DNA from 3 places in the Streptomyces sp. NPDC005438 genome. Region 3 is predicted to be linked to each of the others. Evidence: riboswitches for the same ligand, from Rfam matches in the RefSeq annotation. Region 3 holds a riboswitch; each other region holds the start of a gene.
The links. Region 3 has a riboswitch for thiamine pyrophosphate ahead of thiC (phosphomethylpyrimidine synthase ThiC). Riboswitches for the same ligand answer to the same signal wherever they lie in the genome.

Region 1 (6,442 bases), on a different contig from region 3:
GCCAGTATCGGGTCGAGGACGCGCAGGGCCGCCTGTGGGGTCAGCCGGGTGTGCTGGTGCAGGGTGTCCCGGAGGGTGCCGCCGGGGACGTACTCCATCGCCAGGTAGACCAGGTCCTCGTCCTGGCCCTGGTCGAAGACGCCCACCACGTGGGGGTGGGAGAGTCGGGCGACGGACTTGGCCTCGCGGATGAACCGCCGTACGAAGGCGCGGTCCTGGACCAGGGACCGGTGCATCACCTTCAGGGCGACCACGCGGTCGAGCCGGGTGTCCATCGCGCGGTACACGGTGGCCATCCCGCCCACCGCGACGCGCGACTCCACGCGGTAACGATCGTCGACCAGTCGCCCCACAAGGGGGTCCTCCAGGGTCCTATCCACGGCCGGCAGTCTACGAGCAGCCTTTACCCGCTGGTCAGTTCGGTCCGTTCTGCGAAGTGACTGCAGCCGAACGGTGACAGGCCCCGGGGGGGTCAGTCGAAGGCCGGCCGTTCGGGGTCGAGCACGGCCCGCCCCTCCTCGGGGGAGGAGGCCTGGGCGAAGTGGCGGCGGGGGATGCGTCCCGCCCGGTGGGCCAGCCGTCCGGCGGTGACCGCCTCCCGCATCGCCCGCGCCATCAGGGCGGGCCGCTGGGCGCGGGTGACGGCGGAGGCCAACATCACGGCCGCGCAGCCCAGTTCCATCGCCAGGGCCACGTCGGAGGCCGTACCGGCGCCGGCGTCCAGGATCACCGGCACGCTGACCCGCTCGGTGATCAGGGCGAAGTTGTGTGGGTTGCGGATGCCCAGCCCGGAGCCGATGGGGGAGCCCAGCGGCATCACGGCGGCGCAGCCGACGTCCTCCAGCCTGCGCGCCAGCACCGGGTCGTCGTTGGTGTACGGCAGCACCGTGAAGCCCTCGTCCACCAGCTGTTCGGCCGCGTCCAGGGTCTCCACCGGGTCCGGCAGCAGGGTGCGCTCGTCGGCGATCACCTCCAGCTTGACCCAGTCGGTGCCCAGCGCCTCCCGGGCCAGCCGGGCGGTGAGCACCGCCTCTCCCGAGGTGTAGCAGCCGGCGGTGTTGGGGAGCACGTCGATCCCGTTGCGGCGCAGCACCGACAGCACCGACCCCCGCACTCCGGGGTCCAGCCGCCGCATGGCGACCGTGGTGAGTTCGGTGCCCGAGGCCAGCAGGGCGTCCTGGAGGACCTCCAGGCTGGGCGCCCCTCCGGTGCCCATGATCAGCCGGGAGCCGAAGACGCGGCCCCCCAGGTGGAAGGGGTCGTCGGCCGCCTCGGGTGTCCGGGGCCGCCCGGTGTCGTACGGCGGGGCGGCGGGTGTCGTGGGGCGCATCGGTCAACCTCCCTGTACGGCGGTCAGCACCTCGATCCGGTCCCCCTCGACGAGGGTGACCGCGCGCCACCGTCGGCGGGGCACCACGGTCTCGTTGACCGCGGCGGCGACCCCCGAGGGGGCGGAGGTGAGGTGGGTGACCAGGTCTTCGAGGCTGAGGCCCGGGGTGACGTCCCGGGGCTGGCCGTTGAGGGTGACCGTCATCCCCGGGGCGGGGTGGTCGGGGGTGGTCATGGTGTGGCCTCCGAGGGGGTCGTGGGCCGGTGTGCGGAGAAGCGGCGGGCGTCGAAGGGGCGGGCCACCTCGGGGAGTTCGCCCCCGGTGAGGACCTCGGTCATCACCTCGCCGGTGAGCGGGGTCAGCAGGACCCCGTTGCGGTGGTGGCCGGTGGCCAGGAGCAGGCCGGGCAGTGTGGTGCGGCCCAGCAGGGGGCCGTTGTCCGGGGTGCCGGGGCGCAGCCCGGCGTTGGTCTCCCGCAGGGGCAGTTCGGTGACGCCCGGTACCAGTTCCCGGGCGTCCCGCAGCAGTTCGTAGACCGCACCGGCGGTGACCGTGGTGTCGAAGCCCTGTTCCTCGCTGGTGGCTCCGACGACCAGTTCCCCGTCGGCGCGGGGGACCAGGTAGACGCTGCCACCCCGGACCACAGCCCGGACGGTACGGGACAGGAAGGGGCGGGCCTCGGGCGGTACCCACAGCCGCAGTACCTGGCCCTTGACCGGGCGTACCGGGGGCAGGACCTCGGGCGGTACCCCCTCCAGCCGGCCGCTGAACGCCCCGGCGGCCAGCACCAGTTGCTCCGCCGCGAGGACGGTGCCGTCCTCGGCGGTCACCTCCCGGGCGCGGCTGTCCTCCACCCGTACCCGTCGGGCGGCGGACGGATGGAAGGTGACCCCGGCGGTCACGGCGACGTCCAGCAGGGCCCGGCACAGTCGGCGGGGGTCCAGCTGGAGGTCGCCGGCCGCCCGAAGGCCGCCCCGTACCGAGGGGGCCAGCATCGGTTCCAGCCGACGGCACTCCCGGCCGGTCAGCCACTCCGCCTCCAGGCCCAACCTCCGCTGGAAGGCGTGCAGTTCACCGAGTTGGGCGCGGTCGTCGGCGTCCAGGGCCACGGCCAGGGTGCCGGTGTCGCGGTAGCCCACGTCCCGGCCGGTCAGCTCGGCCAGTTCCCGTACGAAGTCCGGGTACCGCTCCACGGCGGCCAGGTTGAGGGCCAGCAGGGGTTCCTCGCCGTAGGTCACCTCGGTCACCGGGGCCAGCATCCCGGCCGCCACCCGGGCCGCGCCCCGGCCGGGTTCGGGGTCCAGCACCACCGCGCGCAGCCCGCGCTGTGCCGCCCTCCAGGCGGTCACCAGTCCGATGACCCCGCCGCCGACCACCGCCACGTCGGCGGTGCGGGTGGGGGGCTCGGGGAGTGGGGGTGTCTCGCCGGGCATGGAAAACCGCTCCTCCCTTCGCCGGAATGACCCGGATCAGGTTCGTACGGTCGGAGGCCGTCCAGCCTCCCTCTCAGCCCGGTGCGCCCGGGCTCCCGCGTGGTGTGCCTCGGCCAGCCTACTGCGGTCGAACCGGCGCTGTCAGGCGCGGGCCGACCCGAAGGCGACGGTCAGGGCGCCTTCGGGTCGGGCGGGCGAGGTGGCCGCCGGTGCGTAGGGTTGCAGTGTGAGCGAGAGTCAACGTGGACGTGTCGTGATCGTGGGCGCCGGGATGGCCGGGGTGCAGACCGCCGTCCACCTCCGCCAGCTGGGGTTCGACGGGCCGGTCCGCCTGCTGGGCGCCGAGCCCCATCCCCCCTACGACCGGCCGCCGCTGTCCAAGGCGGTGTTGCTGGGGCAGGCCGAGGAGTCGGCGTTCGAGGTGGACTTCGCCGCCCTGGACGTCGAGCTGGAGTTGGGGCGCGAGGTCACCGGGCTGCGGGCGGACCAGCGGCTGCTGGTCACCGACGCCGGCCCGGTGGCGTACGACTGGCTGGTGCTGGCCACCGGGGCCGTTCCGCGCGCCCTCCCCGGGGCGGAGGACACACCGGGGGCGTACCCGCTGCACACCCTGGACGACGTGGTCCGGCTGCGGCCCCTGCTGGCCGAGCGGCGCCCGACGCTGGTGGTGGGCGCCGGCTGGATCGGCGCGGAGTTCACCACCGCCGCCCGCACCGCCGGTTGCCCGGTCACCGTGGTGGAGGCGGGCCCCCACCCGCTGCCCGGGGTGCTGCCGGCCGAGGTGGCCGAGCCGATGCGCCGCTGGTACGAGGAGGTCGGGGCGACCCTGCTGACCGGGCGCCCGGTGCGTGCCGTACACCGGCACGGGGTCACCCTGGAGCCCGAACCCGGCGCCGAACCGGGGGAGTTGAGCGCGGACGCGGTGGTGGTGGGCGTCGGCTCCCGGCCGGCCACCGACTGGCTGGCCGGCTCCGGTGTGGAGCGGGACGGGGCGGGCGCGGTGACCGCCGACGCCTGGCTGCGGACCTCGGTGCCCGGGGTGTACGCGGTGGGGGACTGCGCCTCCTTCCCCTCGGCCCGGTACGGGCGCCGGCTGCTGGTCCACCACTGGGACAACGCCCTGCGCGGCTCCCAGGTGGTGGCGGCCAACCTGCTGGCCGAGTCGCGGGGGGACACCGCCCTCGCCGAGGGCGTCCGCTACGACCCGGTGCCGTACTTCTGGTCCGAACAGTTCGGCCGCTTCGTGCAGTACGCCGGGCACCACGCCGACGGCGACCTGCTGCTGTGGCGCGGCGACCCCGGCGAGCCGGCCTGGTCGGTGTGCTGGCTGCGCCGCGAGCCGGAGGGCGACCGGTTGGTGGCGCTGCTGGCCGTGGGGCGTCCACGGGACCTCACCCAGGGGCGCAAGCTGATCGAGGGCGGCGCCCGGCTGGATCCGACGGTGGCCGCAGACGCTTCGGTACCGCTGAAGAAGGCCGTCACGAAGGGCGCGTGACACGGTCGTCGGTACGGCTGGGGTACGGACGGGCTCGTGACTGTCGTCGGCAGATGGCAGTCTTGGAGGCGTGACCGAGATTGACGCGAAGATCGATGCTCTCGTCCCCGAGTGGCTGACCCTGCCCGATGTCGCCGAACACCTCGACGTGGAGGTGACCCGGGTGCGGCAGCTGGTCAAGGAGGGCCAGCTGCTGGCCGTACGCCGGGTCGCGGAGTCGGGGAACCGGGTGCTGATGGTGCCGGCCGACTTCGTCGGCGAAGGCCGGATCATCAAGGGCCTGACCGGGACCCTCACCCTGCTCAGGGACGACGGCTTCACCGACGAGGAGATGTTGGAGTGGCTGTTCACCCCTGACGACAGCCTTCCCGGAACCCCCACCCAGGCGTTGCGGGAGAATCGCGGCACGGAGGTGAAGCGCCGCGCCCAGGCGCTCGCCGTCTGACCGTTGCGGACACCTGCCACCGGCGTACGGGCCGGCCCGGCCCGTACGCCCCCGTCCGGGGGGACCCGAGATGACCCGTGAGCCCACCGCCCTGGACGGGGCGCGGCTGTACCTGTGCACCGACTCCCGCGCCGAGCGCGGCGACCTGCCCGAGTTCCTCGACGAGGTGCTGGCCGGCGGGGTCGACATCGTCCAGCTGCGCGACAAGCGGGTGGAGGCGGCCCGCGAGCTGGAGCTGCTGGAGGTGTTCGCCCAGGCCTGTGAACGCCACGGGAAGCTGCTGGCCGTCAACGACCGGGCCGACGTGGCCCACGCCAGCGGCGCCCCGGTGCTGCACCTGGGGCAGGGGGACCTGCCGGTGCCCCGGGCCCGGGCCATCCTGGGCGAGCGGGTGCTGATCGGCCGCTCCACCCACGCCGAGGCCGAGGTGGACGCCGCCGCGACCCAGCCGGGCGTGGACTACTTCTGTGTCGGACCGGTGTGGCCCACCCCCACCAAGCCCGGCCGGCACGCCCCGGGGCTGGACCTGGTGCGGTACGCCGCCGCGCGCCGTCCGGCCCGCCCCTGGTTCGCCATCGGCGGTATCGACGCGGACAACCTGGACCAGGTGCTGGACGCCGGGGCCCGCCGGGTCGTGGTGGTGCGGGCGCTGACCGAGTCCGACGACCCCGGGGGTGCCGCGCGGGAGTGGGCGGCACGGCTGCGGGAGCGGGACTGATCTCCCCGATGCTCCTCCGGTGTGGGGCGGGGAACGCGGCCGAATCCCCGAAGAACCCCCGGGGAACGTCTCGTTCCGTGAAACGGGAGGTGGACAGGGGGTGATATGTTCGACCAGCAACGCGAGGCGGTCTTGCCGGTGCGGCTAGCCTTTCTGACATGGCCACTGGTACCGCGTCCACCAGGACAGACCGCGCGAAGACCGTTCGCGAACTGCTCGCCGCCGGCAAGCGCTCGTACTCCTTCGAGTTCTTCGCGCCCAAGACCGAGAAGGGCGAGCGCACCCTGTGGAACGCGCTGCGCCGCCTGGAAGCGGTGGGCCCGACCTTCGTTTCGGTGACCTACGGCGCCGGCGGCTCCTCCCGCGAGGGCACGGTGCGCAACACCGAGCGGATCGCCGCCGAGACCACCCTCACCCCGGTCGCCCACCTCACCGCCGTCAACCACTCCCGGGCCGAGCTGCGCCACGTCATCGGACAGTACGCCGACGCCGGCATCCGCAACGTGCTCGCCCTGCGCGGTGACCCCCCGGGCGACCCGATGGCGGAGTGGGTGCCCCACCCCGACGGGGTGAACTACGCCTCGGAACTGGTCGAACTCATCAAGGAGTCCGGTGACTTCTGCGTGGGGGTGGCCGCCTTCCCGGAGATGCACCCACGCTCGACCGACTGGGACACCGACGTACGCCACTTCGTCGACAAGTGCCGCTCCGGCGCCGACTACGCGATCACGCAGATGTTCTTCTACGCCGAGGACTACCTCCGCCTCCGGGACAGCGTCCATGCCGCCGGCTGCGACATCCCGATCATCCCGGAGATCATGCCGGTCACCAACGTCCGGCAGATCGAACGCTTCGCCCGGCTCAGCAACGCCGCCTTCCCCCCGGAGTTGGCCGATCGCATCCTGGCGGTCAAAGACGACCCGGCGGCTGTACGCTCGGTGGGGATCGAGTACGCCACGGAACTGGGTGGGCGGCTGATGGCTGAGGACGTTCCCGGACTTCACTTCATCACGCTCAACCA
Region 2 (6,442 bases), on a different contig from region 3:
TGCTCGAGGTCTGAGGCTGCACTCGTGAACGACCCTTCCCCGGGGCCTTCGTCGCCCCAGAACGGCCTCGCGCGCACGCCGTGGACGCCGCCGCCTCCCCCCACCGGAGATCTCACTTCGGCGACGGCGGGTCCCGAGCGCGGGAGCCCGGCGGCGTCGCAGACTCGGCGTATGCCCATCGTGCCCGGTCCAGAGAGTTCGTACGGCCCAGGAAACGGAGCCCAAGAGGCTCACGGCGCTCAGGAAGCGCAGGGAACCCCCGTCGGGTCTCAGGCACCCGCCCCCGGCGCTCCGTCGGCGGGGCCGGGAGCGGATGCGGGGCGAAGCGAGGGTGGCCGCAAGCGTGCGGGGAGAGATCTCCGTGCCGCCATCGGCGTGGGGGTCTCCCTCGGCGTGGTCATCCTGGTCTCGCTCTTCGTCTACAAGCCTGTCTTCCTGGGCGTCATAGCACTGGCTGTGGCGGTGGGTCTGTGGGAGCTGACCCGGCGGCTGCAGGAGTGCCGAGACATCCGTACGCCGCTGGTGCCCCTCGTGGCCGGCGGGGTGTCGATGGTCGTGGCGGGCTACGCCTGGGGAGCGAGTGGTGCGGGCGCGGTGATGGCGGTCACCGTGCTCGCGGTCTTGGTCTGGCGGATGGCCTACGCCCCGCTGACGTACCTGCGGGACGTCAGCGCCGCGGTGTTCGCCGCGTTCTACGTACCCTTCCTGGCGACCTTCGTCGCGATGATGCTCTCCGCCGACGACGGCGCGCTCAGGGTTCTCACCTTCCTCCTGCTCACGGTCGTGAGCGACACCGGTGCCTACGCCGTGGGCTGGAAGTTCGGCAAGCGCAAGCTGGCCCCCCGCATCAGCCCCGGCAAGACCCGGGAGGGGCTGATGGGCGCGGTCGTCTCCACCATGCTCGTGGGAGCGATCTGTACGCAGTTCCTGATCGACCAGGGCGTGTGGTGGCAGGGACTGTTGCTGGGGCTGGCCGTCGCCCTCAGCGCGACGTTGGGTGACCTCGGGGAATCCATGATCAAACGGGATCTCGGGATCAAGGACATGGGCACCCTCCTTCCCGGACACGGCGGCATCATGGACCGCCTCGACTCCCTGCTGCCCACCGCGCCTGTGGTGTGGCTGATCCTGGCCCTCTGCGTGGGACAGGGCTGAGCCTTCACGAGTACCCCCTCCACCCGGCAGCGGGGTCAGGAGGGGTACTCGCCGTCTGCCACACTGGACGCACCATGCCTGCACCTGGAGAACTGACCTTTGCCGCCCCCCGAGGGGCCAAGAAGCCCCCTCGCCACCTCGCCGACCTCACTCCAGCGGAGCGACGCGAAGCCGTGACGGCCATCGGGGAGAAGCCCTTCCGCGCCAAGCAACTGTCACAGCACTACTTCGTCCGGCAAGCGCACCGCCCGGAGGAGTGGACGGACGTGCCGGCCGCGTCGAGGGAGCGTCTCGCGGAGGCGCTCCTGCCCGAACTCATGACCGTGATGCGGCACGTCAGCTGCGACGACGACGCGACGCGCAAGACCCTCTGGCGACTGCACGACGGCACCTTGGTCGAGTCGGTGCTGATGCGCTATCCCGACCGCGTGACGATGTGCATCAGCTCGCAGGCCGGCTGCGGGATGAACTGCCCCTTCTGCGCCACCGGGCAGGCCGGCCTGGACCGCAACCTGTCGACGGCGGAGATCGTGCACCAGATCGTCGAGGGGGTTCGGGCCTTGCGCGAGGGCGAGGTGCCCGGTGGGCCCGCGCGACTCTCCAACATCGTCTTCATGGGCATGGGGGAGCCCCTCGCCAACTACCGTCGCGTCGTCGACGCCATCCGGCGGCTCACCGACCCCGAACCTGACGGACTCGGTCTCTCCCAGCGCGGCATCACCGTCTCCACGGTCGGCCTGCTACCGGCGATGCTCCGTTTCGCCGACGAGGGCTTCAAGTGCCGGCTGGCGGTGTCCCTGCACGCCCCCGACGACGAACTGCGGGACACCCTGGTCCCGGTCAACACCCGCTGGAAGGTCAGTGAGGTGCTCGACGCCGCCTGGGAGTACGCGCGCAGCTCGGGTCGGCGGGTGTCCATCGAGTACGCCCTGATCCGTGACATCAACGACCAGGCATGGCGGGCCGACCTGTTGGGGCGGCTGCTCAAGAACAAGCGGGCACACGTCAACCTCATCCCGCTGAACCCCACCCCGGGTTCCCAGTGGACCGCCTCCCGTCCCGAGGACGAGCAACAGTTCGTCCGGGTCCTGGAGTCACATGGAGTTCCGGTGACGGTGCGTGACACCCGCGGCCAAGAGATCGACGGCGCCTGCGGACAGTTGGCGGCGACGGAGCGGTAGACACCCCGCGAAGTCCGCCAGGACCGCGCTGGTACGGTGGCCCTGGTTTATCGAAACACCGACAGGGGAGCGCAAGCGGCGCTGAGAGTGCGGCGAGACAAGGCCGCAGACCCTCGAACCTCGCCCGGGTCATGCCGGGTAGGAAGTTCGGTCACTCTCTGCTGTTGTGCTGCGCCCGGAAACAGAGGCTGCAGCGTGAAACACATCGTCACCACTCTCGTGATAGCCACGGCCGTCAGTCTGGTCGCCGGCTGTGGAGCACTTTCGGACGAGGGAGACGACAAGAAGACCGTCAGGTTGGTGACACACGACTCGTTCGCCGTGTCCGACCACGTACTCAAGGAGTTCAAGAAGCGCACCGGCTACACGGTCAAGTTGGTGACGGGCGGCGATGCCGGCTCGGCCACCAACCAGGCCGTACTGACCAAGGACAACCCCCAAGGCGACGTGTTCTTCGGCGCCGACAACACCCTGGTCTCCCGGGCGCTGGAGGCGGACGTGTTCGCCTCGTACCAGGCGAAGGGACTGGACCACATCCCCGAGCGGTTCCGCCTCGACGCCGCCAAGCACCGGGTGACACCCGTGGACTACGGCGAGATCTGCGTCAACTACGACCGCGAGTACTTCCGCAAGAAGAAGCTCGATCCCCCCGAGACACTCGACGACCTGGTCAAACCGCGATACCGCGACCTGCTGGTGACGCAGAACGCCGCGACGTCGTCGCCGGGTCTGGGGTTCCTGCTGGCGACCGTCGCCGAGTACGGGGAGTCCGGTTGGCGTTCGTACTGGAAGAAGCTCAAGGCCAACGGCGTGGAGGTCGTCGACGGCTGGGAACAGGCGTACAACGACCGCTTCTCCGGTGCGCGAGCCAGCAAGGGCAAGGGCGACAAGCCCCTGGTCGTCTCCTACGCGTCCAGCCCGCCGGTGGAGGTGCTCGACGTCAAGCCGGAGCCCGAACAGGCGCCAACCGGGGTGTCCAAGGGCACCTGCTTCGAACAGGTCGAGTTCGCGGGTCTGTTGAACGGAGCCGACAACCCCGAGGGCGGGAAGAAGCTGCTCGACTTCCTGGTCGACCGCACTTTCCAGGAAGACCTGCCCCTCCAGATGTTCGTGAACCCGGTACGGAAGGACGCGAAGCTTCCCAAGCTGTTCACCAAGTACGGCGAGAAGGTCGAGGACTCGGCGACGATGCCACCGAAGCGCATCACTGAGCGTCGTGACGGATGGATCAAGGCGTGGACCGCGCTCGTGGTCCGGTGAGTACTGACACACGCGGAACTCCCGCTCCGACGGCGCGACTTGGCAGCGCCGTCGGAGCGGAGCCCGTCGTCGCCGACCAACCGGGTTCCCTGCCTCCAGGGCCGGACCGACGCTCGGCGGCGGGGGAGCCGCGCCGTGTTCTGTCCCCCCGGGTCGTCCTGATGGTGGTCCCGCTGGCCTTCTTCGGCGTCTTCTTCGCCTACCCGGTGCTCGCCATCGTGGCCCGGGGGCTCCGCCCGGAGGGTCACTGGGACCTCGGTCGGATACCGGGGATCGTGACCGACCCCCAGGTGCTGGACGTCCTGTGGTTCACCACCTGGCAGGCCCTGGTCTCGACGCTGGTCACACTTCTGGTGGGGTTGCCGGGTGCGTACGTGTTCGCGCGCTTCGAGTTCCGAGGGCGGCGTCTGCTGTACGCCCTGATCACGGTCCCGTTCGTGCTGCCCACGGTGGTCGTGGGGTCGGCCTTCCTCGGCCTGCTCGGACGGGGTGGGCTGCTGGACAGTTGGTGGGGCGTACGCCTGGACACCAGCGTCTGGGCGATCGTGCTCGCCCACGTGTTCTTCAACTACGCGGTGGTGGTGCGCACCGTCGGCGGGCTGTGGGGTGCACTGGACCCCCGCCAGGAGGAGGCCGCGCGGCTGCTGGGAGCGAGCCGTTTCGCGGCCTGGCGCAGGCTCACGCTCCCCGCACTCGTGCCCGCGCTGTCCGCCGCCTCGTTGATGGTGTTCCTGTTCACCTTCACGTCCTTCGGCGTGATCCAGATTCTGGGCGGTCCCCGCTTCGCCACCCTGGAGGTGGAGATCTACCGCCAGACCTCCCAGTTGTTGGCTCTGCCCACGGCGGCGGTGCTGACGTTGGTGCAGTTCGCTGCCGTGGCCGGTCTGTTGTTGCTGCACGCGTGGACGGTGCGGCGCAGGGAGTCCGCGCTGGGACTCGTCTCCAGCACGGCGGCCCGGCGCCGTCCACGCGGAGCGGGAGACCGGGCCGTACTCGGCTTCGTCCTCCTGGTGGTCCTCGTCCTCGTCCTCGTCCCGCTCAGCGCACTGATCGAGAGATCGCTGCACAGTTCCGACGGCTACGGATTCCGCTTCTACCAGGCGTTGCGTTCCACGGACAGCGGGACCTTCACCGTCGCCCCGCTGGAAGCACTGGGCAACTCCCTGCTCTACGCCGGAGTGGCGACGGTCATCGCCCTGTTCGTCGGAGGGCTGGCCGCCGCCGCGCTGACCGCCAGGGCGGGGAGGTTGGTACGGGGGTTCGACATGCTGCTCATGCTGCCTCTGGGAACCTCGGCGGTCACGGTCGGTTTCGGCTTCCTGATCGCGCTCGACGAGCCCCCACTCGACCTCAGGTCGACCTGGCTGATCGTCCCCCTGGCCCAGGCACTGGTGGGGGTGCCCTTCGTGGTGCGTACCGTCCTTCCCGTGCTGCGCGCCGTACAGCCCCGACTACGCGAGGCCGCCGCGCTGTTGGGGGCTTCGCCCTTCCGGGTGTGGCGTGAGGTGGACCTCCCCATGGCACGGCGCGCGTTGGTCGTCGCCGCGAGCTTCGCCTTCGCCGTGTCGCTCGGGGAGTTCGGCGCGACGGTGTTCATCGCTCGTGCGGACAACCCCACCATGCCGGTCGCCATCGCCCGACTCCTCGGACGAGCCGGTGAGATCAACTACGGACAGGCCATGGCCCTGAGCACTCTGCTGATGGCGCTGTGCGCGCTGACCCTCGTGCTGTTGGACCGTCTACAGACCCGCCACCTCGGGGAGTTCTGAATGCTACGTCTGGAAGAGGTCACGGTCGGGATCGGTGACGTCGAAGTGCTCCACGAGGTGCGACTCGACGTCTCAGAGCACCAGATCCTCTCCGTGCTGGGACCGAGTGGCAGCGGGAAGTCGACGCTGCTCCGTGCGGTAGCCGGACTTCAGCCCCTGACCCGAGGCAGGATCCTGCTGGAGGACAGCGACCTGTCGGGTGTCCCACCGCACCGTCGTGGTGTGGGGCTGATGTTCCAGGACCAGCAGCTGTTCCCCCAGCGCGACGTCGCCGGCAACGTCTCCTTCGGCCTGGACGTACGCCGTGTCTCCAGGAGTGGGGTGAGGCAGCGGGTGGACGAACTGCTGGGCTTGGTCGGACTGTCCGGCGCGGGAGAACGGGAGATCTCCACGTTGTCCGGCGGGGAGCAGCAACGGGTCGCGCTCGCCCGCGCGCTCGCTCCGCAACCCCGTCTGCTGATGCTCGACGAACCCCTGGGACAACTCGACCGGGGGCTTCGCGAGCGACTGGTCATCGAACTGCGCCAACTGTTCAAGAACCTGGGCACCACGGTGCTGGCGGTGACCCACGACCAGTCGGAGGCTTTCGCCCTCGCCGACCAGGTCGCGGTGATGGACCAGGGACGGGTGCGTCAGGTCGGTAGTCCGTGGGAGGTGTGGAGCCACCCGAACTCCGAGTTCGTCGCCCGCTTCCTGGGGTTCGAGAACATCGTCGAAGCCACCCTGAAGGGCGACCGGGCCCTCACCCCCTGGGGCAGTCTTCCGCTGCCCGAGAAGGCGGAAGAGACAGGTGAGGGGAGGAAGGTACTGGTCAGGCCGGGTGGGGTACGCATTGGCCCTCGCGAACCTGGGCTGCCTTGCCGGGTACGGGCTCGGGTGTTCCGGGGCGACCACGTGCTCGTCCACCTCCTTCCCCTCAGCGGCCCACCTCTCCAGGCTTCCTGCTCGTTGCGTGAGGCGGCGGAACTCCCCGAGGAGGTGGGCGTGACCTTCGACTCCCAGGAGGTGGTGCCGTTGCCCGCCTCTTCGTTGCCCACGTGACGTACCAGTCCGTGTGCGCGGCTCCGGGACGAAGCG
Region 3 (6,442 bases):
GTGCGGCGCTTCATGTCCTCTTCCTCCTCCTCCCGCGGTGACTGGTAGACCGGCCGTCCTTCGCCCCACCGCGCCCCCGGTCGGCGGACACCACCAGGGCCGCCAGCAGGGTGGTGACCGGTACGGAGGCCACCAGGCCGATGGAGCCCACCAGGGTCCGCACGATCTCCTCGGCGACCAGCTCACTGGTCGCCACCATCCCCACGGAGCTGTCGGCGATGGAGAACAGCAGCAGCAGCGGTAGCGCGGCGCCGGCGTAGGCGAGGACCAGGGTGTTGACGACCGAGGCGATGTGGTCGCGGCCGATGTTCATCGCCGAGCGGTACAGCCTGCGCCAACCGGCCTCGGGGTCGGCCGCCTTCAGCTCCCACACCGCCGAGGTCTGGGTGACCGTGACGTCGTCCAGCACCCCCAGGGAGCCGATCAGGATGCCGGCCAACAACAGCCCCTGGATCTTGATGTCCGGGTAGAGGCTGTGCACCAGCCCGGTCTGGTCGTCGGTGTTGCCGGTCAGCTTGGCCCAGCCGATGAACAGCGAGCCCAGCAGCCCGATCAGCAGCAGTGACGTCAGGGTGCCGAGTACGGCCACCGAGGTGCGGGCGGACAGCCCGTGGCACAGGTAGAGGGTCGCCAGCATGATGGCGCTCCCCCCGATCACGGCCACCAGCAGCGGGTTGGACCCCTGGAGGACGGCCGGCAGGATGAACAGGGTCAGCACCGCGAAGCTGATCACCAGCCCCACCAGGGCCAGCAGCCCCCGCAGCCGTCCGACGACCACCACCGCCAGCGCGAACAGGGCGGCCAGCAGCCACATGGGCAGGTCCCGGCCCACGTCCACCACGCTGTACTGCAACTCCTTGGGCGCCTTCGCCGAGTAGGCGACCACCACCTCCTGTCCGGCGGTGTACTTGCGGGTGGCGTCCGGGGTGACGACCTCGGTGAACGTACGACCGCTGTCCTTGCCCTCGTCCACCCGCACCGTGGCCTTCTGGCAGGTGCCCCGGGCCCGGCTGTCGGTCCCCCCGCCCGGCTGCTCCCCCGGCTGGGGCTCCGGCCGGGCGTTGACGTCCTCGCAGTCGACCTGCTCCAACTTGGTCACCGTGGCACGGAAGTTGGGGCGGTCGAAGCCGACGCCGGTGCTCTCCCCCTTCTCGGGTACGCCCCCGGGCCACAGCACCACCAGCCCGACGGTCACCAGCACCGCGAAGGGCACCAGTACGGCCGCGATGACCTTCCGCAGGTGACGGGAGACCGGCTGGGCCGGCCCGTGGTGATGGTGGTGGCCGTGCGGGCCGGCGGGGGACGGATCGTTGGGCTGGTGCTGGGATGGGTCCACCCACAGATCATCGCAAGCCCGGGCCCGGGCACCGTGTCCGCGCCCGGTTCGGCCGGTCGTCCGGGCGCCGACCAGGCGCCTCCCGTGGGCCGCGCCGCCTCCCGTACCGGGGGTGGCCCTGGCGCGGCGCGGGGGAGAGGCGCTAGCGTTCGGGTTGGCCGAACGGCCGGGTGGGCCAGTGGGCCCGCCCGACCGCACCGTCACATCGCGGGAGCTCCGAGCACGGGGCTGAGAGGACGCTGACCGCCGCGGAACACCGCGGAGCTGACAGCTGCGTCGACCGCCGAACCTGTTACCGGGTAATGCCGGCGTAGGGAGTGGGTCTGATGACCACGCAGAACACCGGGCTGCCCGCGTCCAAGGACGCGGCGGCCCTCGGCTCGCACAAGGACTACCTGTCCGGCTCACGGCCGGACCTGCGGGTACCGGTACGAAGGGTGCACCTGAGCGACGGCCGGGACGTCACCCTGTACGACACCTCCGGCCCGTACACCGACCCCCTGGTCACCACCGACGTACGGCGCGGGCTGCACCCGCTGCGCGCCCACTGGATCGTGGCCCGGGGAGACACCGAGGAGTACGTGGGCCGGAGCCCCCGTCCCGAGGACGACGGGATACGGCACACCTCACCCCGGGGCGGACTGCGCGACCTCGACGCCGTCTTCCCCGGCCGCCCCCGCCAGCCCCGCCGGGCGCGTGACGGCCGCGCGGTGACCCAACTCGCCTACGCCCGCCGGGGCGAGATCACCCCCGAGATGGAGTTCGTGGCCCTGCGGGAGAACCTCGACCCCGCCGTGGTGCGGGACGAGATCGCCGCCGGCCGGGCCGTACTCCCGGCGAACGTCAACCACCCGGAGACCGAACCGATGGTCATCGGACGGAACTTCCTGGTGAAGGTCAACGCCAACATCGGCAACTCCGCGGTGACCTCCTCGATCGAGGAGGAGGTGGAGAAGATGACCTGGGCCACCCGCTGGGGCGCGGACACCGTGATGGACCTGTCCACCGGCCGGAACATCCACACCACCCGCGAGTGGGTGCTGCGCAACTCCCCGGTGCCGATCGGCACGGTGCCGCTCTACCAGGCGCTGGAGAAGGTCGACGGCCGTGCGGAGGAGCTGAGTTGGGAGGTGTACCGGGACACCGTGATCGAACAGTGCGAGCAGGGCGTCGACTACATGACCGTCCACGCCGGCGTACTGCTGCGCTACGTCCCGCTCACCGCCGGCCGCCGCACCGGCATCGTCTCCCGGGGCGGTTCGATCATGGCCGCCTGGTGCCTGGCGCATCACCGGGAGAGCTTCCTCTACACCCACTTCGAGGAACTGTGCGAGATCCTGCGGGCCTACGACGTCACCTTCTCCCTCGGTGACGGCCTCCGCCCCGGCTCCGTCGCCGACGCCAACGACGAGGCCCAGTTCGCCGAACTGCGCACCCTGGGCGAGCTGAACCGGATCGCCCGCTCCCACGAGGTGCAGACGATGATCGAGGGCCCTGGCCACGTACCCCTGCACCGGATACGGGAGAACGTGGAACTCCAGCAGGAGATCTGCGATGAGGCGCCCTTCTACACACTGGGCCCGCTGACCACCGACATCGCCCCCGGGTACGACCACATCACCTCGGCCATCGGTGCGGCCGTCATCGGCTGGTGGGGCACCGCGATGCTCTGCTACGTCACGCCCAAGGAGCACCTGGGCCTGCCGGACCGGGACGACGTGAAGACCGGGGTGATCACCTACAGGATCGCCGCTCACGCCGCCGACCTCGCCAAGGGCCACCCGGGCGCGCGGGAGTGGGACGACGCCCTGTCCGAGGCCCGCTTCGACTTCCGCTGGGAGGACCAGTTCCACCTGTCCCTGGACCCGGACACCGCCCGCTCCTTCCACGACCAGACCCTGCCCGCCGAACCGGCCAAGACCGCCCACTTCTGCTCCATGTGCGGTCCCCGGTTCTGCTCGATGAGGATCAGCAGGGACATCAACGAGAAGTACGCCCCCGGGGAGTCCTCGGGGGAGCCCGCCAGTGAGGAGGAGATCCGGGCCGGAATGCTCGCCAAGTCCCGGGAGTTCGCCGAGTCCGGCCACCGCGTCCACCTGCCGCTGGCCGAGTAACGCGGCGTCCATCCGCCGTGTGCCGACTGGCTGGACGTGGGCCCGCGACTCGTCGGGTGACGCGGCGTCCGTGTGTCGTCGGGTCCTCTCGCTCCTGTGGCGGGCCTGTCCGCGGCAGGCCCCACGGGGAGTGGGGCCGGGGTGGTGACCGGTTGCCGGGTCGGTGCGGGTGGTCCTGTGGCGGCGGGTGGGTGCGCCACGAGGCGTCATGGGGATGGGTGGGGCGAGAGCCCTTACCGCTGGGTTGCCCCGGCAACCCGGCGGTAAGCGGCGGCCGTTCGCCTGGGGGTGCCTTCTGCGGGCGGCGTCCTCCCCGAGAGTCCTCCCAGATGGTCTGGGGCGCTCGCTGGTAGGGCTCGGCCCTGTGGGGTGGACCGCCTCGGGTGCTTCGGTGAGCCCTCGGACCGTTTCCGGTCGAGGCGGCCGGGGCCGCCGTCGGTCGGGAGAGGGGCGCCGGCCGGCCCGACGGGACGTGGTGGCGTTCGCCGGCTGTGGAGAGGTGCGTGACTCGTCGAGGAGTACGTGGCCGTGGGCGGTTGGGCGACTTCGGGCGCACCCCGGATCGGGGGGCCAGCCCGTGGCCCGCGCCAGGATGACGGCGCGACGGGGTGGGGCGGTCGGTCCTCCGCGACAGGACTTCGCCTCGGTCGCTGCGGCGACGGAGGGCCCGGCCCCCACGGCAGGTTGAGGGGTCAAGGGGCTGTGGAGCGGCCGGTGTTCGGGGGTGACGGGGGTGCCCTGGGGACGGCGAGGGGGTGGGGTGCCGCCTTCGCGGCGTCCCACCCCCGGTGGCTCAGGCGGGGTCAGCCGACCAGTTCGGACTCCTTGAGCCCGAGGTTCTTGACCGCCTGGTAGTAGGTCCAGGCGAGAGCGTTGCAGGAGGTCTTGGAGGCCCCGCTGTACTGGGAGCAGACGCGCTTCAGGTCCTCGTAGAAGGCGCTGTCCAGACGGTCCTTGTTGGCCGGGAACTGACCGGCGGCCTTGTAGTTGCGGTAACCGAAGTCGTGACGGATGCAGGCGTTCTCGAACGGGAAGCCCAGCGGGTTGTCCGGGGAGGAGGAGCACTTGTCCGTGGACCAGTCGAAGCCGTAGTCGGCCCACTGCCCCTGGTTGCCACGGGCGTTGTGGAAGGCGTTGGAGCTGCTGGCGCTGGTCTGGGTCCAGCTGGAGAGCACCTGCGGCTTGTCGGCGGGGGCGGCCGAGGCACTGGTGGCGGTGCCCATGAGCGCCAACATCGCCGCGGACAGGACGGTCAGTCCGGCGGTGACTCGACGGCCGGTCGTTCTGCGTCGCATTCCTGAACCTCCGTGTGGGGGCGGCCCCTTGGGCAGTGCTGGGCCGAATCCACATGAGCATGACAGATCTCCCGTCGTTGACCAGTCCAGCGACAAGGGAAGTCGCTGCCTATTTCCCGAACGCCCGTCATCTGGACGAGCGGCGTTGACCTGTGCTGAGGAACCAAGGGACCGGAGGCGCCCTGAGCTCCCACGGAAAGCAGAAGTCAGCAGGTCAGAAGGGGTGACCTGAGGTGCGGAGGAATGTCGTCGACCCAACTCCGCGAGCGGCCCTCTCTCCGCTGAGGGGCGCGTACGAGATGGTCGGTCGGAGAGCCGCGAACAGAGGTCGGGGCACGGTCACGGGCCGGGGCCAGGGCCAGCCCAACCGTCAAGACCGATCAACCCCCCGTCGCTGGCACGACCTCAGGGGGAGGAGTCGTCCCCCGAGAACCGGGCCACCGCCTCCCGTTCCTCCGCTATCCCCTCGGCCGTACGAGGCGCCAAGGCGGGCCGTTCGGGGAACGGTTGAACCTCGGGGAGCCTGCCCCGGGTGCCGCCCGACCAGGTGCCGACAGCGAGCCCGTCCACCAGCACCGTCGGTCGGATCACCCCACCGCCGGGCCACACCAGCTTCCGCTGGGGCGAGGGCACCGACAGCTCGCGTCCTCGCCGCCCCTGGAGGTAGTTGTCGTAGGCGGGGAGCAGCCGCACATCGGGAGCGGCCCCGTCCTCTCCCCCGGCAAGCCCGCTGCCGGCACCGGGCTCGTCCGCTGGGCGCCGCTCCTCGCCCGAGGTGTCCGTAGCCGCCCACGCCGTGCGGCTACGGGGCAGGGGCAGCCCGGACCAGTCGGCGAAGTCCTGGGCGGTGGCTCCCGGGCCGAAGGCGTGGGCGTACCGTGCCGCCAGCTCGATGTCCGCCCGCTCTCCCTCGTATCCGGGTCCCTGGTCCGGCACCCAGTCGTCGAGCAGTACGAAGGTCTGCTCCCCCGACCTCAGCGGGCCGTGGCAGATCGCTGCGGACAGGGCGGCCCAACGGATCAGATGGATCGCCTGCTGACCTCGGTCGGGCACCCCCAGGGCACCCAGATGCCCGGTCAACTCCGCCCGGGTCAGCGGGCCTTCGTCCGTGATGGCGGAGACGATCAGTCGCTCGGCCCGACGGCACAGTGGCGGGTCCAGCTCCAGTTGGCGCAGCCGCCGTTGGGCCGCCCGCTGGTGGAGCGGGGCGAAGAGGCGCAGCATCCAGCGCAGGTCGGTCGAGGGGACCAGGTGCAGGGTGCCGCGCATCAGCCAGGCTCTGACGGCCAGTCGCTCCCCTTCCAGGGCGTGCCGAATCCGTGGTCGGGTCAGGCCCGGGGCCCGCACCCTCAGGGCCAGGTCCATGGCCCACAGGTCCTGGGCCTGGAGCGGGCCGGCCCGGGTGAGGACCTCGGCCACGTCAGCCGCACGCGCCCCCTGGGCCAGGACCTGGGCCCGGGCTCGGGCCAGTCGCTGGTCGACCTCCCCCGACCCCAGGGGTGTGGGACCGGGGGTCACGCGGCGGCCTCCATCTCCAGCAGGGTGCGCTTGGCCTCGGCGCCGCCGGCGTACTGGCCCCAGGAGCCGTCGGAGCGGACCACCCGGTGACAGGGCACCACCACGGGCAGGGGGTTGTTGGCACAGGCGGTGCCCACGGCCCGTACCGCGCGGGGGCTGCCGGCCGCCGCGGCGACCTG

Region 1: linked by a shared signal. The riboswitch ahead of thiO (glycine oxidase ThiO) and the one ahead of thiC (phosphomethylpyrimidine synthase ThiC) in region 3 are both predicted to bind thiamine pyrophosphate.
Region 2: linked by a shared signal. The riboswitch ahead of ABZT14_RS23960 (thiamine ABC transporter substrate-binding protein) and the one ahead of thiC (phosphomethylpyrimidine synthase ThiC) in region 3 are both predicted to bind thiamine pyrophosphate.

The regions. Positions count from the first base shown of each region.
Region 1 covers NZ_JBEXEP010000003.1:211,261-217,702, forward strand. The annotation lists gene pknB (Stk1 family PASTA domain-containing Ser/Thr kinase) at 1-380, opposite strand, end outside; gene ABZT14_RS09170 (thiazole synthase) at 473-1,330, opposite strand; gene thiS (sulfur carrier protein ThiS) at 1,334-1,534, opposite strand; gene thiO (glycine oxidase ThiO) at 1,561-2,763, opposite strand; TPP riboswitch at 2,760-2,872, opposite strand; gene ABZT14_RS09185 (FAD-dependent oxidoreductase) at 2,990-4,258, shown strand; gene ABZT14_RS09190 (Rv2175c family DNA-binding protein) at 4,329-4,703, shown strand; gene thiE (thiamine phosphate synthase) at 4,774-5,421, shown strand; gene metF (methylenetetrahydrofolate reductase [NAD(P)H]) at 5,580-6,442, shown strand, end outside.
Region 2 covers NZ_JBEXEP010000014.1:61,308-67,749, forward strand. The annotation lists gene frr (ribosome recycling factor) at 1-14, shown strand, start outside; gene ABZT14_RS23950 (phosphatidate cytidylyltransferase) at 25-1,155, shown strand; gene rlmN (23S rRNA (adenine(2503)-C(2))-methyltransferase RlmN) at 1,230-2,336, shown strand; TPP riboswitch at 2,390-2,499, shown strand; gene ABZT14_RS23960 (thiamine ABC transporter substrate-binding protein) at 2,556-3,596, shown strand; gene ABZT14_RS23965 (iron ABC transporter permease) at 3,758-5,365, shown strand; gene ABZT14_RS23970 (ABC transporter ATP-binding protein) at 5,366-6,406, shown strand.
Region 3 covers NZ_JBEXEP010000004.1:300,868-307,309, forward strand. The annotation lists gene ABZT14_RS11595 (DUF5326 family protein) at 1-48, shown strand, start outside; gene ABZT14_RS11600 (YibE/F family protein) at 11-1,336, opposite strand; TPP riboswitch at 1,534-1,670, shown strand; gene thiC (phosphomethylpyrimidine synthase ThiC) at 1,663-3,450, shown strand; gene ABZT14_RS11610 (phospholipase) at 4,254-4,685, opposite strand; gene ABZT14_RS11615 (winged helix DNA-binding domain-containing protein) at 5,151-6,263, opposite strand; gene ABZT14_RS11620 (methylated-DNA--[protein]-cysteine S-methyltransferase) at 6,260-6,442, opposite strand, start outside.